3 regions of the Arthrobacter sp. Y3223151 genome follow, and region 2 is predicted to be linked to each of the others. Evidence: predicted binding sites of a transcription regulator. Region 2 holds the regulator's gene; each other region holds the start of a gene.
The links. Region 2 encodes HrcA, which represses chaperone genes, less so after heat shock. Its sites were predicted from a motif close to TTNGCACTCGNNNNNNNCGAGTGCNAA; they were not measured.
Positions count from the first base shown of each region.

Region 1: groL (chaperonin GroEL) is a predicted target of HrcA. The motif match lies at 3,674-3,700, and genes of this name have one in related genera.
Region 3: groES (co-chaperone GroES) is a predicted target of HrcA. The motif match lies at 3,728-3,754, and genes of this name have one in related genera.

Region 1 is NZ_JBNHGI010000002.1:430,170-437,177, reverse strand. It holds gene AC5RUP_RS05810 (siderophore-interacting protein) at 1-98, opposite strand, end outside; gene AC5RUP_RS05805 (uracil-DNA glycosylase) at 299-1,054, opposite strand; gene AC5RUP_RS05800 (DUF3263 domain-containing protein) at 1,325-1,633, shown strand; gene AC5RUP_RS05795 (LytR C-terminal domain-containing protein) at 1,694-2,341, shown strand; gene AC5RUP_RS05790 (cold-shock protein) at 2,617-2,823, shown strand; gene AC5RUP_RS05785 (TM2 domain-containing protein) at 2,937-3,467, opposite strand; gene groL (chaperonin GroEL) at 3,862-5,490, shown strand; gene AC5RUP_RS05775 (DUF4031 domain-containing protein) at 5,577-6,509, opposite strand; gene AC5RUP_RS05770 (RNase H family protein) at 6,597-7,008, shown strand, end outside.
Region 2 is NZ_JBNHGI010000005.1:21,171-28,178, forward strand. It holds gene AC5RUP_RS09055 (TetR-like C-terminal domain-containing protein) at 1-285, opposite strand, end outside; gene AC5RUP_RS09060 (DUF4188 domain-containing protein) at 341-826, shown strand; gene AC5RUP_RS09065 (DUF4870 domain-containing protein) at 873-1,295, opposite strand; gene AC5RUP_RS09070 (DUF3097 domain-containing protein) at 1,405-2,247, opposite strand; gene hrcA (heat-inducible transcriptional repressor HrcA) at 2,394-3,407, shown strand; gene dnaJ (molecular chaperone DnaJ) at 3,481-4,614, shown strand; gene AC5RUP_RS09085 (16S rRNA (uracil(1498)-N(3))-methyltransferase) at 4,617-5,456, shown strand; gene AC5RUP_RS09090 (GerMN domain-containing protein) at 5,480-6,391, opposite strand; gene AC5RUP_RS09095 (PhoH family protein) at 6,760-7,008, shown strand, end outside.
Region 3 is NZ_JBNHGI010000004.1:168,375-175,382, forward strand. It holds gene guaB (IMP dehydrogenase) at 1-1,307, opposite strand, end outside; gene groL (chaperonin GroEL) at 1,561-3,165, opposite strand; gene groES (co-chaperone GroES) at 3,299-3,595, opposite strand; gene AC5RUP_RS08220 (siderophore ABC transporter substrate-binding protein) at 3,940-4,890, shown strand; gene AC5RUP_RS08225 (ABC transporter permease) at 4,942-5,970, shown strand; gene AC5RUP_RS08230 (iron chelate uptake ABC transporter family permease subunit) at 5,963-6,970, shown strand; gene AC5RUP_RS08235 (iron ABC transporter ATP-binding protein) at 6,967-7,008, shown strand, end outside.

The sequences.
Region 1 (7,008 bases), on a different contig from region 2:
ATCCACTCGGTGCGCGTCACCTGGAGGTTGGTCTGCACCTTCGGCGGCTGAGCGCTCCGTCCCGCGCGGGCGGGGGCTGCTGCCGGTTGTGTCTGCATCCTGCACTACTCCTGACGAAGGGAAACTGCTACTTAGGTAAACCTAATCCACCCGTCAGGTAATCCCAATTTGCGGATGGTGAAGGTCACATGGGCCGACGTGAGCGGCCCAGCCGGAGGCCCGGCGCCCGGCTTGAGGCCCAGCTAGCTGCACGACCCGGCTGCACAGCCCGGCTTGAGGCCCAGCTGCCCGAACCGGCTCAGCGCAGCTCCCAGTGCACGGGTTCGGCTCCCTGGGCGGCCAGCAGCTCGTTAACCCGGCTGAAGGGCCGCGACCCAAAGAATCCGCGGGAGGCCGACAGGGGGCTGGGGTGCACCGTCTCGATCCGCGGCACCTGCTCCAGTACCGGAGCCAACTGCTGGGCTTCCCGGCCCCAGAGCAGTGCCACCAGCGGGCCGCCGCGCTGGGCCAGCGCCCGGACCGCGAGTTCGGTGATCTGCTCCCACCCCTTGTTGCGGTGGGAGCCGGCCTTGCCTGCCTCCACGGTCAGCGCGCGGTTGAGCAACAGCACGCCTTGGTCGCTCCAGGCACTCAGGTCTCCGTGCTGCGGCGGCCGGATACCCAAATCCATCTGCAGTTCCCGGTAGATGTTGGCCAGGCTGCGCGGCAGAGGACGCACGTGCCGTTCGACGGCGAAGGCCAGTCCGATCGAGTGTCCCGGTGTGGGATAGGGATCCTGGCCGACGATCAGGACCTTGACCTTGGACAGCGGCCGCTGGAACGCCCGCAACACGTTGGCCGGCGCGGGCAGCAAGGTCTTTCCGGCGGCGCGCTCGCCGTCAAGGTAGGACGCCAGGTCCCAGAGCAGAGGTTCGGCGGGAGCGAGCACCTCGGCCCACTCGGGATGAATCACGGCGGAGAGCTCCCGGGGGGAGGCAAACGGGTACGGGGCGCCAAAGTCCGCGGCAGGCGGGTGGGCGGGCAGCGGAAAGAGGGCACCGTCGTCGTAGTTCACCGTTCCATCTTTGCGGAAACCACCCGCGGGCAGGCAATCAGCATCGCGGGCACTGCCGACCGCCGGCCCAAATGCTCACCGCGACCCACCCGCCGGCAAGTTGTCAACCATCGCGGGCATGTCCGTCGGCAGGCAAACCGGCCTTCCAGACGGCGCCCGCTCGGCCGTTCGGGACGGGCCCGGGGCGGTGAATGACATGCCTGTAATTCGCCTTTATCATGGAGGAGGTATTGATTGCTGTCAGCAAGTACTAGGAAGCGCAGGTGTGTTGTGGCGGGTTCGGCCGAGGCCAGTGCCTTTTCACTCGAGGCCGAGGTTGACGACGCCAGCCCGCTGAGCGAACGCGACCAGCGCATGCTGGCCTTGGAGCGGCAGTGGTGGAAGTACGCCGGAGCCAAGGAACAGGCCATCCGCGAACTGTTCGACATGTCCGCCACGCACTACTACCAAATCCTGAATGCGTTGATCGACACCGAGGACGCGTTGGCGCACGATCCGATGCTGGTGAAGAGATTGCGTAGACTACGTACGTCCCGCCAGCGCGCGCGCACTGCTCGCCGGCTGGGCACCGACGCCTAGATCCGGGACGGCCCGGTAGGCCGGTTTCCGTTTCGCCACCACAAGGATGCACTGAAAGCGATGAGCAAGTACCCCCGGGATGAGTTCGACCAGGTCCCTGAAACTTCAGACCGCCACGGTGTGCACCGCGCACGGATGGCGACGCCGAAGTCCAACGGCCTGGGCCTGATCGTCCTGGCCGCGGTACTGGCGCTGGCGGTGGGCGCCCTGTCGTTCTTCGTGCTCCCGCTGCTGGGAGGCGGGGGATCTTCGACCCCGGCCGCCGGCCAGGCCACACCTGCGGCCAGCGTTTCGCCCGCGCCAACGGCGCAGGAAACCGAAACCACCGAGCCGGAAGCGACCGCCACCGCGGAGCCGACCGAGGAGGCAACGGAAGAGCCCACCGAGGAAGCGACCGAGGAGCCGACCGAGGAACCCACGGAAGAGGCACCGGCGGTGAACAAGCAGGACCCGGTGATGATCCTCAACGGCACCGGCGTGACCGGACTGGCCGGAACAGTATCGCAGCGGGTGCAGGCGGACGGCTGGTCGATCGCGGTGGTGGACAACTGGGGCGGCGCCCCGCTCGCCGGCTCGGTGATCTTCTACAACCCGGGCCAGGAAGCCAACGCGCGGGCCCTCGGCCAATTGCTGGGCATCAGCGCGATCCAGGAAAACGGCAACGTCTCGCAGTACGTCACAGTGGCGCTGGGTCCAGGCTACCAGTAAGGCATTCCCCGGGCCGGGCCGCCCATGAGGCGTTCGCCGGGCCGGGCCTCAATGGATCGTGCGCCCCAGGTTGTGCGCCGGCCGGGCCCGCCGATCGCCCGCGGCACCGTGATTCCGCTACCCATGCAGCGCGCCCTCCAAGCGGAATTTCGGTTACGCCTCAATAACATTTAAGTGTGCGGTAGCTCACTTCACCCCGCTGCGTGGTTAAGGTGAAACCATCCTGCCGCTGAACCGTACACGGCAGGCTGGAACTACTGAGTATGGAGAACGCTATGGCGCTGGGAACCGTCAAATGGTTCAACGCGGAAAAGGGCTACGGCTTCATCACCGTGGACGAAGAAAATTCCGACGTTTTTGTCCACTGGTCCGCTATTCAAATGGATGGTTACCGTTCCCTCGACGAGGGGCAGCGCGTAGAGTTCCAGATCGGCCAGGGCCAGAAGGGCCCGCAGGCAGAAGAGGTCCGGGTCGCCCCGTAGCAGACCCAGAACGACGACGGCGGCGGAGGCTGGGGTGCCTCCGCCGCCGGTTCCTCGCGCCGGCCGGGCTCGCGCCGGTCGGGCTCGCGCCGGTCGGGCTCGCGCCGGTCGGGCTACTCCTTGAGCGGGACCCCGCGGGCATCGCGCTTGAACGGCTCTGCCCCGACCAGGATCATGATGCCCTCGACGAACCCCCACACGGCGCCGAGGCCAAACGTCAGGAACGTGACCACAATCTGCACCACGCCGATGGCGACGTGGCCCAGGTAGAACCGGTGGACGCCGAGGCCGCCCAGCAGGATGCCCAGCAGCCCGCCGATCAGCCGGGACTTCTGCTCCGGGTAGTAGTAGCCCGGGGGAGCCCCGTAGTACTGCTGCTGGCCGTAGGGCTGGCCTTGGCCCGGCTGGCCGGGCTGCGGGTACTGCTGTCCCGGGGCGCCGTACGGTTGCTGGCCGAAGGGCTGCTGGCCCGGTGCGGGCTGCTGTTGCCCCGGAGCCCCGTAACCCGGCTGGCCGGGTTGCGGGTATTGCTGCCCCGGTGCGCCGTACGGCGGCCGTCCGCCGAGCGGCCTCGTCGGGTTGGTGCCCGGTGCCAGGGGCTCGGTGGGGTTGCTGGTGTTCTTCTCGTCCGGTATTTCAGACATGGTTCTCCGACCTTTGCCCGCTGCCGGGCCGATTGTTCGCGTGCGCTGTCTTGCCTGCCAATCTACGCGCGGGGGGCCTGCCGTTTCCATGGGGGTCCACCCTGATTGTTGGCCCGGGGGCGCTCAGGGGGATCTCAGCCGGGGAAGCGTGTCATCCGGCAGGCCCAACAGCTTGCACTCGACACCTGCGAGTGCTAATTATTGAGTTAGCACTCTCGCGGGCTGACTGCTAAGAAAGCCCGTAGGGAGTGAAACCCGCCACCTCGGTGAGGTGAGCGGCGCGGCGTACCGAATTCGCCGTCGTCGTGAGCCGTCCGTCGCGGGCACCGCAGGTGGCCAGCAGCCGTCAAAAGCTGCGTCCAGTGTCTACTGTCCAGAAGGGACGTAAGCCGCTATGGCAAAGATCATTGCATTTGACGAAGAGGCCCGCCGCGGCCTCGAGCGCGGGCTCAACACCCTCGCTGACGCCGTTAAGGTAACCCTCGGCCCGCGTGGCCGCAACGTCGTGCTCGAGAAGAAGTGGGGCGCCCCCACGATCACCAACGATGGTGTTTCCATCGCCAAGGAGATCGAGCTGGACGACCCGTACGAGAAGATCGGCGCCGAGCTGGTCAAGGAAGTCGCCAAGAAGACCGACGACGTCGCCGGTGACGGCACCACCACCGCCACCGTCCTGGCCCAGGCCCTGGTCAAGGAAGGCCTGCGCAACGTTGCTGCCGGCGCCGACCCGCTGAGCCTGAAGCGCGGCATCGAGAAGGCTGTTGACGCCGTCACCGCCGAGCTCATCGCTTCCGCCAAGGAAATCGAGACCAAGGAACAGATTGCCGCCACCGCGTCGATCTCCGCCGGAGATCCGCAGATCGGCGAGCTGATCGCCGAGGCCCTGGACAAGGTGGGCAAGGAAGGCGTCGTCACGGTCGAGGAGTCCAACACCTTCGGCCTGGAGCTTGAGCTCACCGAAGGCATGCGCTTCGACAAGGGCTACCTGTCCGCCTACTTCGTCACCGACGCAGAGCGCCAGGAAACGGTCCTCGAGGATCCGTACATCCTGATCGTCAACTCCAAGATCTCCAACGTGAAGGACCTGGTTGGCATCCTGGAGAAGGTCATGCAGTCCGGCAAGCCGCTGCTGATCATCGCTGAGGACGTCGAGGCCGAGGCCCTGGCCACCCTGATCGTGAACAAGATGCGCGGCACCTTCAAGTCCGTGGCCGTCAAGGCTCCGGGCTTCGGCGACCGCCGCAAGGCCATGCTGGCCGACATCGCCATCCTGACCGGCGGCCAGGTCATCGCCGAAGAGGTCGGCCTCAAGCTGGAGAACGCCACCCTGGACCTGCTGGGCCAGGCCCGCAAGGTGGTTGTCACCAAGGACGAGACCACCATCGTCGAAGGTGCCGGCGAAGCCGACGCCATCGCCGGGCGCGTCAACCAGATCCGTGCTGAGATCGAGAACTCCGATTCCGACTACGACCGCGAGAAGCTGCAGGAGCGCCTGGCCAAGCTGGCCGGCGGCGTGGCAGTCATCAAGGCCGGTGCCGCAACCGAGGTCGAGCTCAAGGAGCGCAAGCACCGCATCGAGGACGCTGTCCGCAACGCGAAGGCTGCCGTTGAGGAAGGCATCGTCGCCGGTGGCGGCGTGGCCCTGATCCAGGCTGGCGCCAAGGCGTTCGCCAACCTCAACCTCGAAGGCGACGAAGCAACCGGCGCCAACATCGTCAAGGTTGCCATCGACGCTCCGCTGAAGCAGATCGCCCTCAACGCCGGCCTGGAGCCGGGCGTCGTGGCCGACAAGGTCCGCGGCCTGGCCGACGGCCACGGCCTGAACGCCGCCACCGGTGTCTACGAGGACCTGCTGGCTGCGGGCGTGAACGATCCGGTCAAGGTGACCCGCTCTGCCCTGCAGAACGCGGCCTCCATCGCCGGCCTGTTCCTGACCACCGAAGCCGTTGTTGCCGACAAGCCGGAGAAGGCCGCTCCGGCCATGCCGGGCGGCGACGAGATGGGCGGCATGGGCGGCTTCTAAGCTTCCCCGCCACCACCTCGGCCTGACAGCAGGCCACGGTTTCAGCGAGGCGCGGTTCCCATCATGGGAGCCGCGCCTCGCGGCCTTTAACCCCTTTCCGGAGCGAGCCAGTCGGGCCTCTCGTGCCAGGCTTCCAGCTCGGCGGAGAGGTTGTGCCGGGCACGCTCCAGCCACTTCTCCCGGGCGGACGGGGTCCGGTAGAGCGGATCCAGCGCCAGCAGACCGCGGACGACGGCGGTGCGCCCGGCGGCGAAGTCGGCGTCGGGCACGTGCGCATAGTCTTTGCGGACGTCCCGGACATAGCTGCGGTACTCCGCCGGCGTTCCGCCGAGGACGGACAGGTCGGCGTCGCACAGCAGGGCACCGGGTCCATCGTGCGGGCCGGGCGAATGGGTGGCCGTGAGCAGGACCAGCCGGACGACTTCGGCCGTCTCCTCGCCGCTGCAGCCCGCGGCCGGCAGCCAGGCAGCCGCGAGATCAGCCGATTCCTGTTCGTCGACGCCGGGCCGGCCGTTGTAGACGGCGTCGTGGAACCAGGCCGCCAACCATACTGCCCGTGGCCGGGGAGCGGACCCGGCCGGAGACCCGGCCGGGGGAGTGAGCTGTTCCAGCGCCTCCAGGACAGCCAGCAGGTGGCCGGGGCCGTGGTAGTGGCGGTGGGGTTCTCCCCAACGGTCCAGCAGGTCGCGGCCGAGGTCCTCCTGCCCGGGCAGCAGCTCGTTCCACCGGCGGAGCAGTACCCTGCGCAGTCTCTCCGGGCGCTGACGGGCCGGTACCCGCAACCCGCTCGCCTGCAGCCGGCGGGTCAGGTCACCGGCGCTGACTTCGACGGCGCCCAGCCTGACCAGCTCGGCGTAGCGGCTGGCCGGCACATCGTAATGGTCCCGGTCGAAGGCCCGCTCGCGGATACCGGCGGCCGCGGCGAAGCGGTGGAGTTCGGCCAGCGACGTGTCGGAGACCAGGTGGGAAAAGTGGGTGCCGTGCGCGGGCCAGAGCGGAGGATCGATGAGTATTGCCACGTGCCCAGCCTAGGGCCAGGAATGTCTGCCCCGCGCCCCGCCGCAGCGCGGGCAGGAACGGTGGCCGGATCTGAAAAGATGGAGATCATGACTATTACTGCTGCCGCCGACGGCTCCGCGCTCGGCAACCCCGGACCCGCGGGCTGGGCCTGGTACATCGACGACACGGCGTGGGCTGCCGGGGGCTGGCCGCACGGCACCAACAACCAGGGCGAGCTGATGGCCGTGCTGGACCTGTTCCGGGCCACGGCGCACCTGCCACAGGAACACCTGCGCGTGTTGTGCGACAGCCAGTACGTGATCAACTGCGTGACCAAATGGATGCCGGGCTGGAAACGGCGGGGCTGGAAGAAGGCCGACGGCAAGCCGGTGCTGAACGTCGACCTGCTCAAAGACATCGACGCCGCGATCAAGGGCCGCAGCTACGAGTTCGAGTGGGTAAAGGGCCACGCCGGACACAGGCTGAACGAAGCCGCCGACGAACGGGCCCGAGCGGTGG
Region 2 (7,008 bases):
ATGCTCGAGGGCCCACGCCCGATAGGCCCTGCCCAGCGCCTCCATTCCGTCGGGAGCGGCGCGCTGTTGGGAGGCGGCGAAGGAGGCGAAACCGTCGTCGAGGATGGCGGTGAGCAGCTCCGCCTTCCCGCCGAAGAGCGAGTACACCGCCGTCGTTGACGTCCCGGCCGCCGCCGCGATCGCCCGGAGCGACACGGCGGGGGCGCCGTCGCGGGCGATCAGGGCCGCGGCAGTATCGAGGAGCGTGCGGCGCAGCGAATCATCGTGGACTATGGGTCTTGCCATGACCCCAGTATTCCATAACAATGTTCTGTAACACTGTTATGAAAGGAATCGGCTCATGTCGGAACAAGTACACACAGGACGGTTCACGGCCGACCCGGGCGGCGAACGGGTTACCGTCTTCCTCATCGGGATGCGGGCCAACCGATGGTGGAAGCTCGGCAGGGTGGCCCGCACCGCGTCGGCGATGCCGGCGATGCTGGCGCACCTGGCGGCCTCGCCGGAGGCCGGGCTGCTGGGCTTCCACCAGTGGTTCGGGCGGACCACGATCATGGTCAGCTACTGGAAAAGCCCGGAACATTTGCAGCGGTTCGCCTCCGACCGCTCGGCGCCGCACCTGGAACCCTGGCGGCGGTTCATGCGCGAATCGGCCGGCAGCGGGGACGTCGGCGTCTGGCACGAGACCTACGAGACGGTGCCGGGGGGCCGGGAGAGTGTCTACAGCGACATGCCGCGCTTCGGCCTGGCCGCGGCGACCGCCCACGTGCCGATCGCGGCGGGGATGAACACCGCCCGCCAGCGGTTGGCGCGGCAGGCAGGGTAGGAGGCCGGCAGTCTGGCGGAGCGGCAGGGCTGGCGGGATGCCAGGGCTAGCGGAACAGGCGCAGGTTGTAGGCGTACCGGTAGGGAACGCCGCGGTTGCACTTGACGCCGGCAATGACGGAATAGACCGTGAGGAAGACCCAGATGGAGGCCGCGATGACGGCAAAGAGCCCGCTGACCGCCGGGATGACGATCAGCAGGTTCGCAATGATCGCCACCACCGTGGGCGGAACGGTGAAGTTCAGTGCCTCTTTGGACTCCTGGGCGGTGAAGGGGCCCCGGTCCTTGAAGATCAGGTAGATCGCCAGCGACGGGAAGCAGCCCAGGATGCCGCCGAAGTGCGCCATGGTGGCCCATTGCCGGTCCTCCGAAGGGGTCAGGGGCAAAGCGGACGCCGACGCGCTCTGGTACTGCTGGCGCGGAGCGGACTTGCGCTCCGGCTGCTGCTTACGCGCAGAGTTCTCGGACACTGGACCTACCTTCGGAAAATCTTCTGATGGCTCACTTCTGTTCCTAGCCTAGCCGTTCCACCCCGTCACCCGGTGCATTCCGCGAGCGCCGGCGCCGGCCGGGACCGGCTCAAACGGTCAGGAAATCGATGACTTCTTCCACCCGGCCCAGGAGGCTGGGCTCCAGGTCGGCATAGGTGTTGACACTGCCCAGCAGCCTCTTCCAGCCGTCGGCGATGTCGATCTGGGTCCGGTGCGGCCAGCCGAGGCCGGCGAGGATGCCGGTCTTCCAATCGGTGCCGCGCGGAACCACCGGCCACGCGGACCGCCCGATGACCGCCGGTTTGATGGCCTGCCAAACATCGACGTAGGGGTGGCCCACAATCAGTACGTTGCCCGCTGCCGCGGGCACGGCCATGGCGGCCTCGGCTATCCGCCACTCCTTGGAGTTGGGGACCAGGTGGTCCACCAAAATGCCGAGCCTGCGCTGCGGACCGGGGGAGAAGTCCGCCACGGCCGCCGCCAAATCGTCCACGCCGTGCAGGGGTTCGACCACGATTCCCTCTACCCGGAGGTCGTCTCCCCAGACCTTTTCCACGAGTTCGGCGTCATGCTTGCCTTCGACCCAGATCCTGCTGGCCCGCGCGACCCTGGCACGCTGGCCCTCGACCTTGACCGAACCGGAGGCCGTCCGTTGCCGGACGGGTGCCTTCTGCGCGGGCGCCGCCGGCACCACCTTCACCGGCTCGCCCTCGAACAGGAAGCCGAAACCCAGCGGAAACGAGCGGACCTTGCCCCGGCGGTCTTCCAGCGACACCAGATGCACACCGCCGGACTTCTCCACCCGGACGACGGCGCCCACCCACCCGCTCTGTGCGTCCTCGAGCACCAGTCCCGGTTCGGCGCCGATTTCGCGCAGTGCCCGGGCCTTGGGGGCGGTGAGATCCTGGGGGCCCCAGCCGTAGCTGCTCATAAACTTTAAGTCCTCTGCTGGTTGTGGTCCTCACGGCACGGCCGCCCGACAATGCTAACAACGGCGGCGACGTATTAGACTTAGCACTTGGACGTGTTGAGTGCTAACGGTCTGTCCGCAGACGAGTTGGAGACAGGAGGAGTGCAGTGAGCGAGGTCCGGAGGCTGGAAGTGCTCCGCGCCATTGTCGAAGACTATGTGCACTCGCGCGAGCCGGTGGGCTCCAAGGCACTGGTCGACCGGCACAGCCTGGGCGTGTCGTCAGCCACGATCCGCAACGACATGGCGGCGCTGGAGGAAGAGGGGCTGATCGTCGCCCCGCACACCAGCGCCGGCCGGATTCCCACGGACAAGGGCTACCGCCTGTTCGTGGACCGGATTTCGGACGTCAAGCCGCTCTCTGCCCCCGAGCGCCGCGCCATCCAGAAACTGCTGGAAGGCGCCGACGACCTCGACGATGTCATGGAACGCACCGTGCGGTTGCTGTCCCAGTTGACCAACCAGGTGGCCGTCATCCAGTATCCCCAGCTGGGTGCTGCCAAGGTGCGCCACATCGAATTCATCCTGCTGGCTCCCAAAAGGGCCCTGGTCGTGCTGATCGCGGACAACGGCAAGGTGGAGCAGCATGTCGCGGCGCTTCCGGCGGACGTCACCGAGGATGCCCTGTCCACGCTGCGCGCAGCGTTCCTGTCGGCGCTGTCCGGGAAACCGCTGGCGGCGGTGCCGGGGCTGCTGAAGACCTTCCCGGTGCCGCCGCAGACGGCACCGGCGGGCACGGTCGAGGCCTTGGCGTCGCAGCTTTCGCAGCTTGCCGCGGCCACGAACGAGGAGCGGATCCTGATGGCCGGCACGGCCAACCTGGCCCGTTCCACGGTCGACTTCCAGCTGAGCATCGGTCCCATCCTCGAGGCTCTTGAAGAACAGGTGGTGCTGCTGCAGTTGCTCTCCGAACTGCATCAGGACGCGCGTGGCATGTCGGTGAGCATCGGCAGCGAAAACCCCTACGGTTCGCTGGCCGAAACCTCCGTGGTGGCCACCGGGTACGGCCCGGGCGCGACGGCCAAGGTCGGCATCCTCGGCCCCACCCGGATGGACTATCCCACCACCATGGCCGCGGTGCGCGCCGTCGCACGTTATTTGTCACGGATCCTCGCCGGCTAGCCACACGCCGCGCAGTGTCCGCACCGGCCGTCGGCGCCGGTGAACCGATCCCCAGGAAGTGAAGTACTACAAGGTGAGTAACCACTACGACGCCCTCGGTGTCAGCCAGGACGCCTCCACCGAGGAAATCAAGAAGGCCTACCGCAAGCTGGCCCGCAAGCTGCATCCGGATGTGAACCCCGGCCCGGAGGCAGCCGAACAGTTTAAGCAGGTCAGCCACGCCTACGAGGTGCTGTCCGACCCGCAGAAGCGGCGCATCTACGACACCACCGGCAACGAGAACGGCAATGACACCGGCTTCGGCGGTGGCTTCTCCGGGTCCGGGTTCGCCTTCCAGGACATCTTCGAAAGCTTCTTCGGCGGCGCCGGGGCGGGCGGCGCCGGTCCGGCCTCCCGGACCCGCCGCGGCCAGGATGCCCTGATCAATGTGCGGATCGACCTCAAGGACGCGGTCTTCGGGGTCAACAAGAAAATCGAAGTGGACACCGCCGTCGTCTGCCCCACCTGCGACGGCAGTTGCTGCCGCCCCGGCACCAGCCCGCGCACCTGCGACATCTGCGGCGGTTCCGGCCAGGTCCAGCGTGCGGTGCGGTCCATCCTGGGCCAGGTCATGACCACTGCCGCGTGCGGCAGCTGCCAGGGCTTCGGCACGGTCATTCCCGACCCCTGCAACGAGTGCAACGGGGAAGGCCGCGTCCGCAGCCGGCGTTCGCTCACCATCAAGCTCCCGGCGGGCGTCGGGACCGGAACGCGGATCCAGCTGGCCGGCCAGGGCGAAGCAGGCCCTGCCGGCGGCCCGCAGGGCGACCTGTATGTGGAAATCCGCGTCAACCCGGACAAGAACTTCATCCGCGAGGGTGACGACCTGCATGTCACGCTCTCGGTGCCGATGACCGCTGCCGCGCTGGGCACCGACCTTACGCTGGACACCTTCGACGGCGAACAGGAAGTCAGCATCAAGCCTGGCACGCAGGCGGGCGAGACCCTCACCCTGCGCGGCCTGGGCGTGACCCACCTGCGCGGTTACGGCCGCGGCGACCTGCAGGTGCACGTGCATGTGGAGACGCCCAGCAAGCTGGATGCGGAGCAGGAGGACCTGCTGCGCCGGCTGGCCCGGGCCCGCGGCGAGGAATACACCGAGGGCAAGCTGGCGTCCTCCGGCACGGGCGTCTTCGCCCGCCTGCGGGACCGGCTCGGTAACCTCTAGGCGTGACCAGCCACCTGTTCTTCACGGCTCCGGGCGAGCTCGACGACGTCGCTCCGGGCGACAGCTTCACCCTGGCCGGGGACGAGGCGCGGCACGCCGTCACCGTCAAGCGGATCGAGCCGGGTGAAGCCGTCGATCTGGCCGACGGGCTGGGCCGGCGGCTGATAGGGGAGGCCGTTGCCGGCACGTCCGGCCAGCTCACCGTCCGCGCGCTCCGGATCCTGCAGGAACCGAGGCCGGACCCGGAGTTGGTGCTGGTGCAGGCGCTGGCCAAGGGAAACCGCGACGAACTTGCCATCGAAGCGGCCACCGAACTGGGCGTCGATGCCGTGGTGCCGTGGCAGGCCGAACGCAGCATCGTGCGCTGGAAGGCGGACAAGGCGGCCAAGGGAGCGGCGAAATGGCAGCTGGCGGTCCGGGCGGCCGCCAAGCAGTCGCGGCGTGCCCGCGTTCCGGAGGTGGAGCCGCTGGTGGAACGGGCCGGGCTCTGTGCCCTGATCCGGGACAGCCGGCTCTCGCTGCTGCTGCACGAGGACGCCGCAGGCAGCGTTGCCGACGCCGTGGAGGCGGCCGGGTTGCGTGCCGGCTCAGCCGCCGGGGAGCGCGGCGGAAACGACGGCGCCGGTGCCCGGCCAGGTGCCCAGCCCGGGGGCCGGACCGGCGGCGTGGCGCGCGTGCTGATGATTGTGGGCCCCGAAGGCGGGATGAGCCAGGCCGAAGTGGACGCGATGCTCGACGCCGGGGCGGTGGCGGTGCGGCTGGGGCCGCACGTCCTGCGTTCCTCCACGGCCGGGCCCGCCGCCTTGACCTTGCTCAGCGAGTTGCTGGGCCGCTGGCGCTGACCGCGTCCGTCAGCAGAACCGGCCTAGGTGATGGTGAAGACCTTACTGTCCGCATTCTGCCGTTCGTCGGTCCGCCCGTCCTGGTCCTCTTGGAACACGTACAGCTGGTAGGTGCCCGGATCCAGCTTCTGGCTGAACCGGAACTCGCCGATCTGCCCGCTGTCGGCATCAACGAGGGCCGTGCCGTCCTTGACCAGTTCGCCTTCGGACGTGTCGTCGGAGCCGGCAAGGCGAAAAATCTGCCAGCTCAGTTCCGATTCGTACGCGACGCCGCGGCCGAACACCTCCACGCGTCCGGCGGCGGTGGCACCGTCGGCCGGATCGATGATCCATACCGGGGCCGCCATGCTGCTGTTCCGGCCCATCGGCTGGCCCAGCGGCACATGGCCAAAGGCTTCGTAACCGTGATGCCCGTCCACGAGGATGACCACTTCCAACGGATCGTCCGACGTGCTCAGCCCGGCGTTCGCCGCCGCGGCAGTGGCGGTGAAGACCAGTTGTTGCACGGCCCGTTCGGCGATGCCGGCATCCACGCGGCGGCTGAAGGCGTCCGAGGAAATGTCCAGCGTGATGACCGAACCGTTGGTGATGGACGCGCCCACCTTGCTCGCCGGGCTGAGCGGGTTGAAATAGTCGGGATCGAGGGGCTGCAGCCGCGTCAGCGCGGCCACCGCCGTCGTGATGGGATCACCCAGGTTCTCCGCCTGGCGGTATTCGCGGTACAGGAACACGTTGTCGGCGTTGGTGCCCAGCCAGTAGATGGGAGAGAGTTCCGAAGAGCGCAGGGTTTCGACCGGCACGCTGGAGACCAGGGGGCTGCTGGCCGAAGCGGGGGCGGTGGGATCCGGCATCGAGGTCTGGCCGCCGCCGCCACCGCCGGCGGCCTGCGGCGAGCATCCGAGCAGCACCAGCGACGAGGCAGTGACCAGCGCCAACCACGCACCGAAGCGGCGTGTCGGGACCGGGCCTGCGGGCTGCCGGAGCTGATTGCTGGCGATGCTTTCGATCCCTTCTGACGTGGGCAATGACCGGGTGGGTGTGGGCCGAAAAGGGCTGCTGCCTCCTTTCCTGCCTCACTAGCTTGGCACAGGGGAGGGGGGCTGATGGCTGCTTTAACCAGCGCTCAACCGGACTGATGCAGGATTGATGCAGGATCGATACCAAGGCGTTTTTCGTCCCCGCAGAGGACGGTGCGGCGGCTCGTGCCGTAGCATGGACGTGTACCGTCGGGACCGGATTCATTTCCGGTTACCGCCAGCAAGCGCCCACCGAAGGAGCGATGAAAGGCCACATCGGCCGGACTATGTCCCAATCACGCCTGGATGTCGATCCGCTGGGATCAAGCAGCCGTTCCGTCCATTTCGATTCGTCGGAACACATGGTCAGGGCGCTCGGCGCCCACGACGAGGTGCTGCGGGTCATCGAGTCGGAGTTCAGCGATGTGGACCTGCATGTACGCGGCAACGAACTTTCCATCACCGGCCCCGCCGACGCGGTGCAGCTCACGCTCAACGTGGTGGAAGAAATCCGCGCCCTGGCGGCGAAGGATACG
Region 3 (7,008 bases), on a different contig from region 2:
ACCTGGCCTTCGATGCCCTCGGGGATCAGCTTCTCGTCGTCGGGCACGTCGGCCTGGAAGTAGCGGTCCTTGGAGTAGGAGGTATTCTTCCCGCGCGTCTGCATGGCCCCCAGCGAGCCCATGCCGCGGTAGGCCTTGAACTGCTTGCCGTTGACGAACACCAGGTCCCCCGGGGATTCCGCGGCACCGGCCAGGAGCGAGCCGAGCATCACGGTGTCCGCGCCGGCAACCAGGGCCTTGCCGATGTCCCCGGAGTGCTGCAGGCCGCCGTCGGCAATCACGGGAATGCCCGCCGGGATGGCCGCCTTGGCCGACTCGTAGATCGCGGTGATCTGCGGTACGCCTACGCCGGCGACCACGCGGGTGGTGCAGATGGAGCCGGGGCCGACGCCCACCTTGATGGCGTCGGCGCCGGCGTCGACCAGTGCCTGCGCGCCCTCGCGCGTGGCGGCCTGGCCGCCGATCACGTCCACGTGGGCCGCGGCCGGGTCCTTCTTCAGCCGGGCGATCATGTCCAGCACGCCCTGGCTGTGGCCGTTGGCGGTGTCCACCACAAGGACGTCCACGCCGGCCTCGATCATGGTCATCGAACGCTCGTAGCCGTCGCCGAAGAAGCCGACCGCCGCGCCGACGCGCAGCCGGCCGTCGTCGTCCTTGGTGGCCAGCGGGTACTGCTCCGCCTTGTCGAAGTCCTTGACGGTGATCAGGCCCTGCAGCATGCCGGCGTCGTCCACCAGCGGGAGTTTCTCGATCCGGTTCTTGCCCAGCAGTTCGATGACGTCGGGACGGCTGATGCCCACCTTGCCCGTGATCAGCGGCATGGAGGTCATCACCTCGTGCACCTTGGTGGTGGGATAGTCGGCGCGGGGCACGAAGCGGGTGTCGCGGTTGGTGCAGATGCCCACGAGCTTGCCCTCGGAGTCCACGACGGGCAGTCCGGAGACGCGGTAGTTGTAGCAAAGTTCGTCCAGTTCGGCCAGCGTGGCGTCCGGGGCGATGGTCACCGGGTTGGTGATCATGCCGGACTCGCTGCGCTTGACCCGGTCCACGTGCTCGGCCTGGTCCTGGATGGACAGGTTGCGGTGGATGACGCCCAGGCCGCCCTGGCGGGCCATGGCGATGGCCATCCGCGATTCCGTCACGGTATCCATGGCGGCGGAGAGGAGCGGGGTCTGGACCGTAATGCGGCGGGTCAGGCGGGAGCTGGTGTCGGCCTCGGACGGAATCACATCCGTCGGGCCGGGCAGCAGGAGCACGTCGTCGTAGGTCAGACCCTCGAAAGCGAACGGATTGAATTCTTCGGACACTGCAGGGCCTTTCGAGCGATACCGGTGGCGGCCGCCAGTCACCGACAGCGAGGATCGGGTTCCGGGGTTGGTTACATCCTAAAACGATTCCGCCCCGCCCACTATTTCCCGCGGCAACCGATGTGGCGGAGCTAACGCGGGGCCGGACTCCGGGGCTTCCACCACCCCGGGCCCCCACGACGACGGAGGGGACCCTGCGCGGGCAGGATCCCCTCCGGACGGGCGAGGCCCGACCAACAGCGTACGGCGTGCGCTAGTGCTGGTGGTTGTGACCGTCCTCTTCGGCCGGCTTCTCGACGACCAGGGTTTCGGTGGTCAGCACCAGTGCCGCGATCGAGGCCGCGTTGCGCAGCGCCGAGCGGGTCACCTTCACCGGGTCGATGATGCCGGCGGCGACGAGGTCCTCGTATTCCCCGGTGGCGGCGTTGAAGCCGTTGTTGAGCTCCAGGTCGCCCACCTTGGAGACAACGACCATGCCCTCGTGGCCGGCGTTTTCGGCGATCCAGCGCAGCGGCTGGGCCAGCGCACGGCGGACCAGGCCGACGGCGGTGGCAGCGTCGCCCTCGAGCGCGAGCACGTTCGGGTCGGTGTCCAGGGCCTGGGCGGCGTGCACCAGGGCGGTGCCGCCACCGGCCACGATGCCTTCTTCCAGGGCAGCGCGGGTGGAGGACACGGCGTCCTCGATCCGGTGCTTCTTCTCCTTCATTTCGACCTCGGTGGCAGCACCGACCTTGATCACGCCGATGCCGCCGGACAGCTTGGCCAGCCGCTCCTGGAGCTTCTCGCGGTCCCAATCGGAATCGGTGCGCAGCACCTCCGCCTGCAGCTGGGACACGCGGTCGGCCACGTCGGCCTCGGAGCCGGCGCCGTCAACAATGGTCGTGTTGTCCTTGGTGACGGTGATGCGGCGTGCCGTGCCCAGCACCTCGAGGCCCACCTGGTCCAGCTTCAAACCGAGGTCCGCGGACACGACCTGGGCGCCGGTGAGCACCGCGATGTCCTGCAGCATGGCCTTGCGGCGGTCGCCAAAGCCCGGCGCCTTCACGGCGGCAACGTTGAGGGTGCCGCGGATCTTGTTGACCACCAGGGTGGACAGGGCCTCGCCGTCGATGTCTTCGGCAATGATGAACAGCGGCTTGTTGGCCTGCAGCACCTTCTCCAGCAGCGGCAGGAACTCCTGCACCGTGGAGATCTTGCCCTGGGAGATCAGGATCAGCGCGTCCTCGAGGACGGCCTCCTGGCGCTCCTGGTCGGTGACGAAGTACTGCGACAGCAGGCCCTTGTCGAACTGCATGCCTTCGGTGAGCACCAGCTCGGTCTCCATGCTGGAGCCCTCTTCGATGGTGATGACGCCGTCCTTGCCCACCTTGTCGAACGCTTCGGCCAGCAGTTTGCCGACCTCGGGGCTCTGGGCGGAGATGGTGGCGACCTCGGCGACCCTGCCTTCGACCTCGCGGGCGTTCTCCAGCAGGCGGGCGGCAACGGCCTCGACCGCTACCTCGATGCCGTGCTTGAGGGCGCCGGGGGCGGCACCGGCGGCCACGTTGCGGAGGCCTTCCTTCACCAAGGCCTGGGCCAGCACGGTAGCGGTGGTGGTGCCGTCACCGGCAACATCGTTGGTCTTGGTGGCGACTTCCTTGGCCAACTGCGCGCCGAGGTTCTCGTACGGATCGTCGAGTTCCACCTCGCGGGCGATGGTCACGCCGTCGTTGGTGATGGTGGGGGCGCCCCACTTCTTGTCCAGAACCACGTTGCGGCCACGCGGGCCGAGGGTGACCCGGACGGTATTCGCGAGCTTGTCGACGCCGGCTTCCAGCGCCTTGCGGGCGGCGTCGTTGAACTCCAACTGCTTTGCCATGAATTTGTTCCTTTCACGCAAAATGCCCCGGCTGCGCTGCTATAGGAGGCAGCCGGGGCATTTCGGTTGTCCGTGATTCCGGCTGCGGGCGTCGACTGCGCGCGCCCGAGCCGCCGGACTCAGCTGATGGGCCTTACTTGGTGACGATGGCCAGCACGTCGCGGGCGGAGAGCACCAGGTACTCTTCCCCGCCGACCTTGACCTCGGTTCCGCCGTACTTCGAGTAGATGACAACGTCACCCTCGGCTACGTCAACGGGAACCCGGTTGCCATTGTCATCGACGCGGCCGGGGCCGATCGCGACAACTTTGCCTTCCTGCGGCTTTTCCTTGGCGGTGTCCGGAATGACCAGGCCGGAGGCCGTGGTCTGCTCTGCTTCGAGCGGCTGGACAACAATACGATCCTCAAGAGGCTTAATGGAGACCGACACTCGGCTCTCTCCTTTTCATGCGCTACGAATAGGTTGGCCAAGGAGATGTCTGCCGTCGTCGCGGTGCCGGCAGGCGGTTCCTTGATTAGCACCCACACGGGGTGAGTGCTAACTGCGACTCTATGAGAAGGATTAGCACTCGGTCAAGGCGAGTGCCAGCGGCGGGCCCTCAGGTTTCCCCCAGCCGCCGCCTGTGTGACGAAAATCGGCTCCGCCGCCCGACGCCGAAGTTGCGTAAGGCTAACCTAACCCGGTAGCTTTCAAGCTGCGCGCAAATAGCAAACGTTTATGTTGCCTAATGCTGGTCCCCGCCCGGGCCGGCGTTGACGAACAATGGAGAGTCAGTGAAAAAGCCCCTGAAGTCCGGCCTGGTGGCCATGACCGCAGCCGTTTCCATGCTCGCCCTGAGCGCCTGCGGCCAGCAGACCGACGCCGCGGCAGGCACCGGCGCCGAGACGATCAGCGTAGAGCACGCCTCCGGCACCACCGACGTGCCGGTTAACCCGGAGACGGTCTACACCTTCGACCTCGGGGTGCTGGACAGCCTCACCGCCCTGGGCGTCGAGGTCGACGGCGTCCCGGAGGCGGCCGTGTTCCCCGAATCGCTGGCACAGTACGCCGGGGACGACTACACCAAGATCGGCTCCATGAAGGAGCCCGACTTCGAGGCGATCAGCGAAGGCGCACCCGACCTGATCATCATCTCGGGCCGTACCGCCGAGGCCTACGGGGAACTGAGCAAAATCGCCCCGACCATCGACCTGAGCGTGGACACCGCCGCTCCGATCGAGAGCTTCAAGGAAGTCTCCGCGACCCTCGGCGAGATCTTCGGCAAGGAAGCCGAAGTCGACGAAAAGCTGGCGGCCATCGACACCCGGATCGAGGACACCAAGGCCGCAGCTGCCGACGCCGGCACCGGCCTGGTGCTGATGACGAGCGGCGGCGAGATGACGGCCTACGGGGCAGGGTCCCGGTTCGGCATCGTGCACGATGTCCTGGGCGTGCAGACCGCCGCTGACGTGAAGTCCGAGGGCCCGCACGGCGAGGCCATCTCGCACGAATTCGTCGCCGAGGCCAACCCGGACCACCTGTTCGTGATCGACCGCGACTCCGCCGTCGGCGAATCCGGGGAGGCCGCCGCGGCCGTCCTGGACAACGACCTGGTCAACGGCACCCGCGCCGCCAAGAGCGACAGCATCACCTATTTGGATTCGGCTTCCTGGTACCTGGTGGGCTACGGCCTGAATAATACGGACGCCATGATCGCCGCCGTCCAGGCAGCCATCACGAAGTAGCACCCGTACGGCCGCCGGCGTCCGCCGGCGGCCTGCGCGGTGGCCCGATCCATGGCTTCCTCCACGATTTCCAGTCCGGCCCCAGCGGCAGCAGCCGCGGCGGGACGCTCCCGCGCCCGCGGATCCGGTTCCCAGCTCGCCTGGGCAGCCACCGCCGTCGTCGTCCTGGCCATTGCCAGCATGTTCGTGGGCGTCAGCGACGTGTCGCTGCCCGCCTTGCTGGCCGGTGACCAGAAGGCCTGGGACATCTTCTGGATCAGCCGGCTGCCGCGCACCCTGTCGGTCATCCTGGCCGGCGCGGCGCTGGGGATTGCCGGGCTGATCATGCAGCTGATGGCGCGGAACAAATTCGTGGAGCCGTCCACCGTGGGCACCGTGGAGTCCGCCTCGCTGGGCATCCTGGTGGTCACGGTGGCGATCCCCGGTGCCACCCTGTTGGCCAAGATGTCCGTGGCGACCGTGTTCGCGGCCGCCGGGACCGGCCTGTTCCTGCTGGTGCTGCGCCGGATCCCGCTGCGCAACACGCTCATTGTGCCGCTGGTGGGCATCATGCTGGGCGGCGTCATCGCCGCGGTGACCACGTTCTTCGCGTACCGCTTTGACCTGCTGCAGACGCTGAACAGCTGGATGATCGGCGACTTCTCCGGCGTGCTCCGCGGCCGCTACGAACTCCTCTGGATTGTCGCGCTGCTCGCGGTGATCGGCTACCTGTGCGCGGACCGGTTCACGATGGCCGGCATGGGGCAGGAATTCTCCACCAATCTGGGCCTGCACTACGGCCGGATCCTGACGCTCGGGCTGGTCATCGTCTCGCTGATCAGCGCCGTGGTGGTGGTCAACATCGGCGCCATTCCGTTCCTGGGGCTGGTGGTGCCCAACCTGGTGTCGCTGGCATTCGGTGACAGCGCCCGCCGCGCGGTTCCCTGGGTTGCAGTCTTCGGCGCGGGCTTTGTGCTGCTGTGCGACATCATCGGCCGCACCATCCGCTACCCCTACGAGATCCCGGTGGGCGTGATCGTCTCCGCCGTGGGCAGCGCCGTCTTCCTGTACCTGCTGCTGAGGACCCGCAAGAATGGCTGATTCGGTACTTCCGGCCGCGCTGACGCCGCACAAGCGCCGCACCCTCACCACGGTCCGGCCGCGGACCTGGATCATCCTGCTGGGCCTGCTGACGGCCGCCCTCGTGGCGGTGTTCATGACCATCGACCTACGCGGCAACCTCGGCTACATCCTGCCCCGGCGTGCCATCAAGATCGGTTCGATGCTGCTGGTGGCGTACGCCGTGGGCGTGTCCACGGTGTTGTTCCAGACGGTGACCGCCAACCGGATCCTGACCCCGTCGATCATGGGCTTCGATGCCCTCTACATGCTGATCCAGACCGGGCTGACCTTCGCGATCGGCGGGCAGGCGCTGCTGAGCCTGGGCGCGCCGGTGCGCTTCGTGATCGAAGTGATGCTGATGGTGGGCTTCTCCTTCCTGATCTACCGCTGGCTGTTCACCGGCGGCGGCAAGAGCCTGCACCTGATGCTGCTGGTGGGCATCGTGTTCGGGACCATGTTCCGCGGCATCTCCTCGCTGCTGCAGCGGCTGATCGATCCAAGCGAATTCATCATCCTGCAGGACCTGTTTTTCGCCAGCTTCAACAACGTGGACGGCGTGCTGCTGGCCGTGTCCGCGGTGGCCGTGGCCGCGGCCACCGTCCCGGTCTGGCGCATGCGCCGGCAGCTGGACGTGCTGGCGTTGGGCCGGGACACGGCGCTGAACCTGGGCGTGGACCACCGCCGGGCCGTCACCACCGTCCTGATGCTCTGCGCCATCCTGGTGGCCGTTTCCACCGCGCTGGTGGGCCCGATCACGTTCTTTGGCCTGCTGGTGGCCAGCCTTGCCTACCTGCTGTGCTCGCACTTCCGGCACGTGTACGTCCTGCCCATCGCCGTGCTGCTGGGCGCCATCGCCCTGGTCGGCGGCCAGCTGGTCCTCGAGCAGGTGTTCGGTTTCGATACCGCGCTGAGCATCGTCATTGAATTCGCCGGCGGCGTCCTGTTCATCGCCCTGCTGCTGAAAGGCTCCATCAAATGATCCACGTCTCCGGAGTCTCCAAGACCTACGGCACGCAG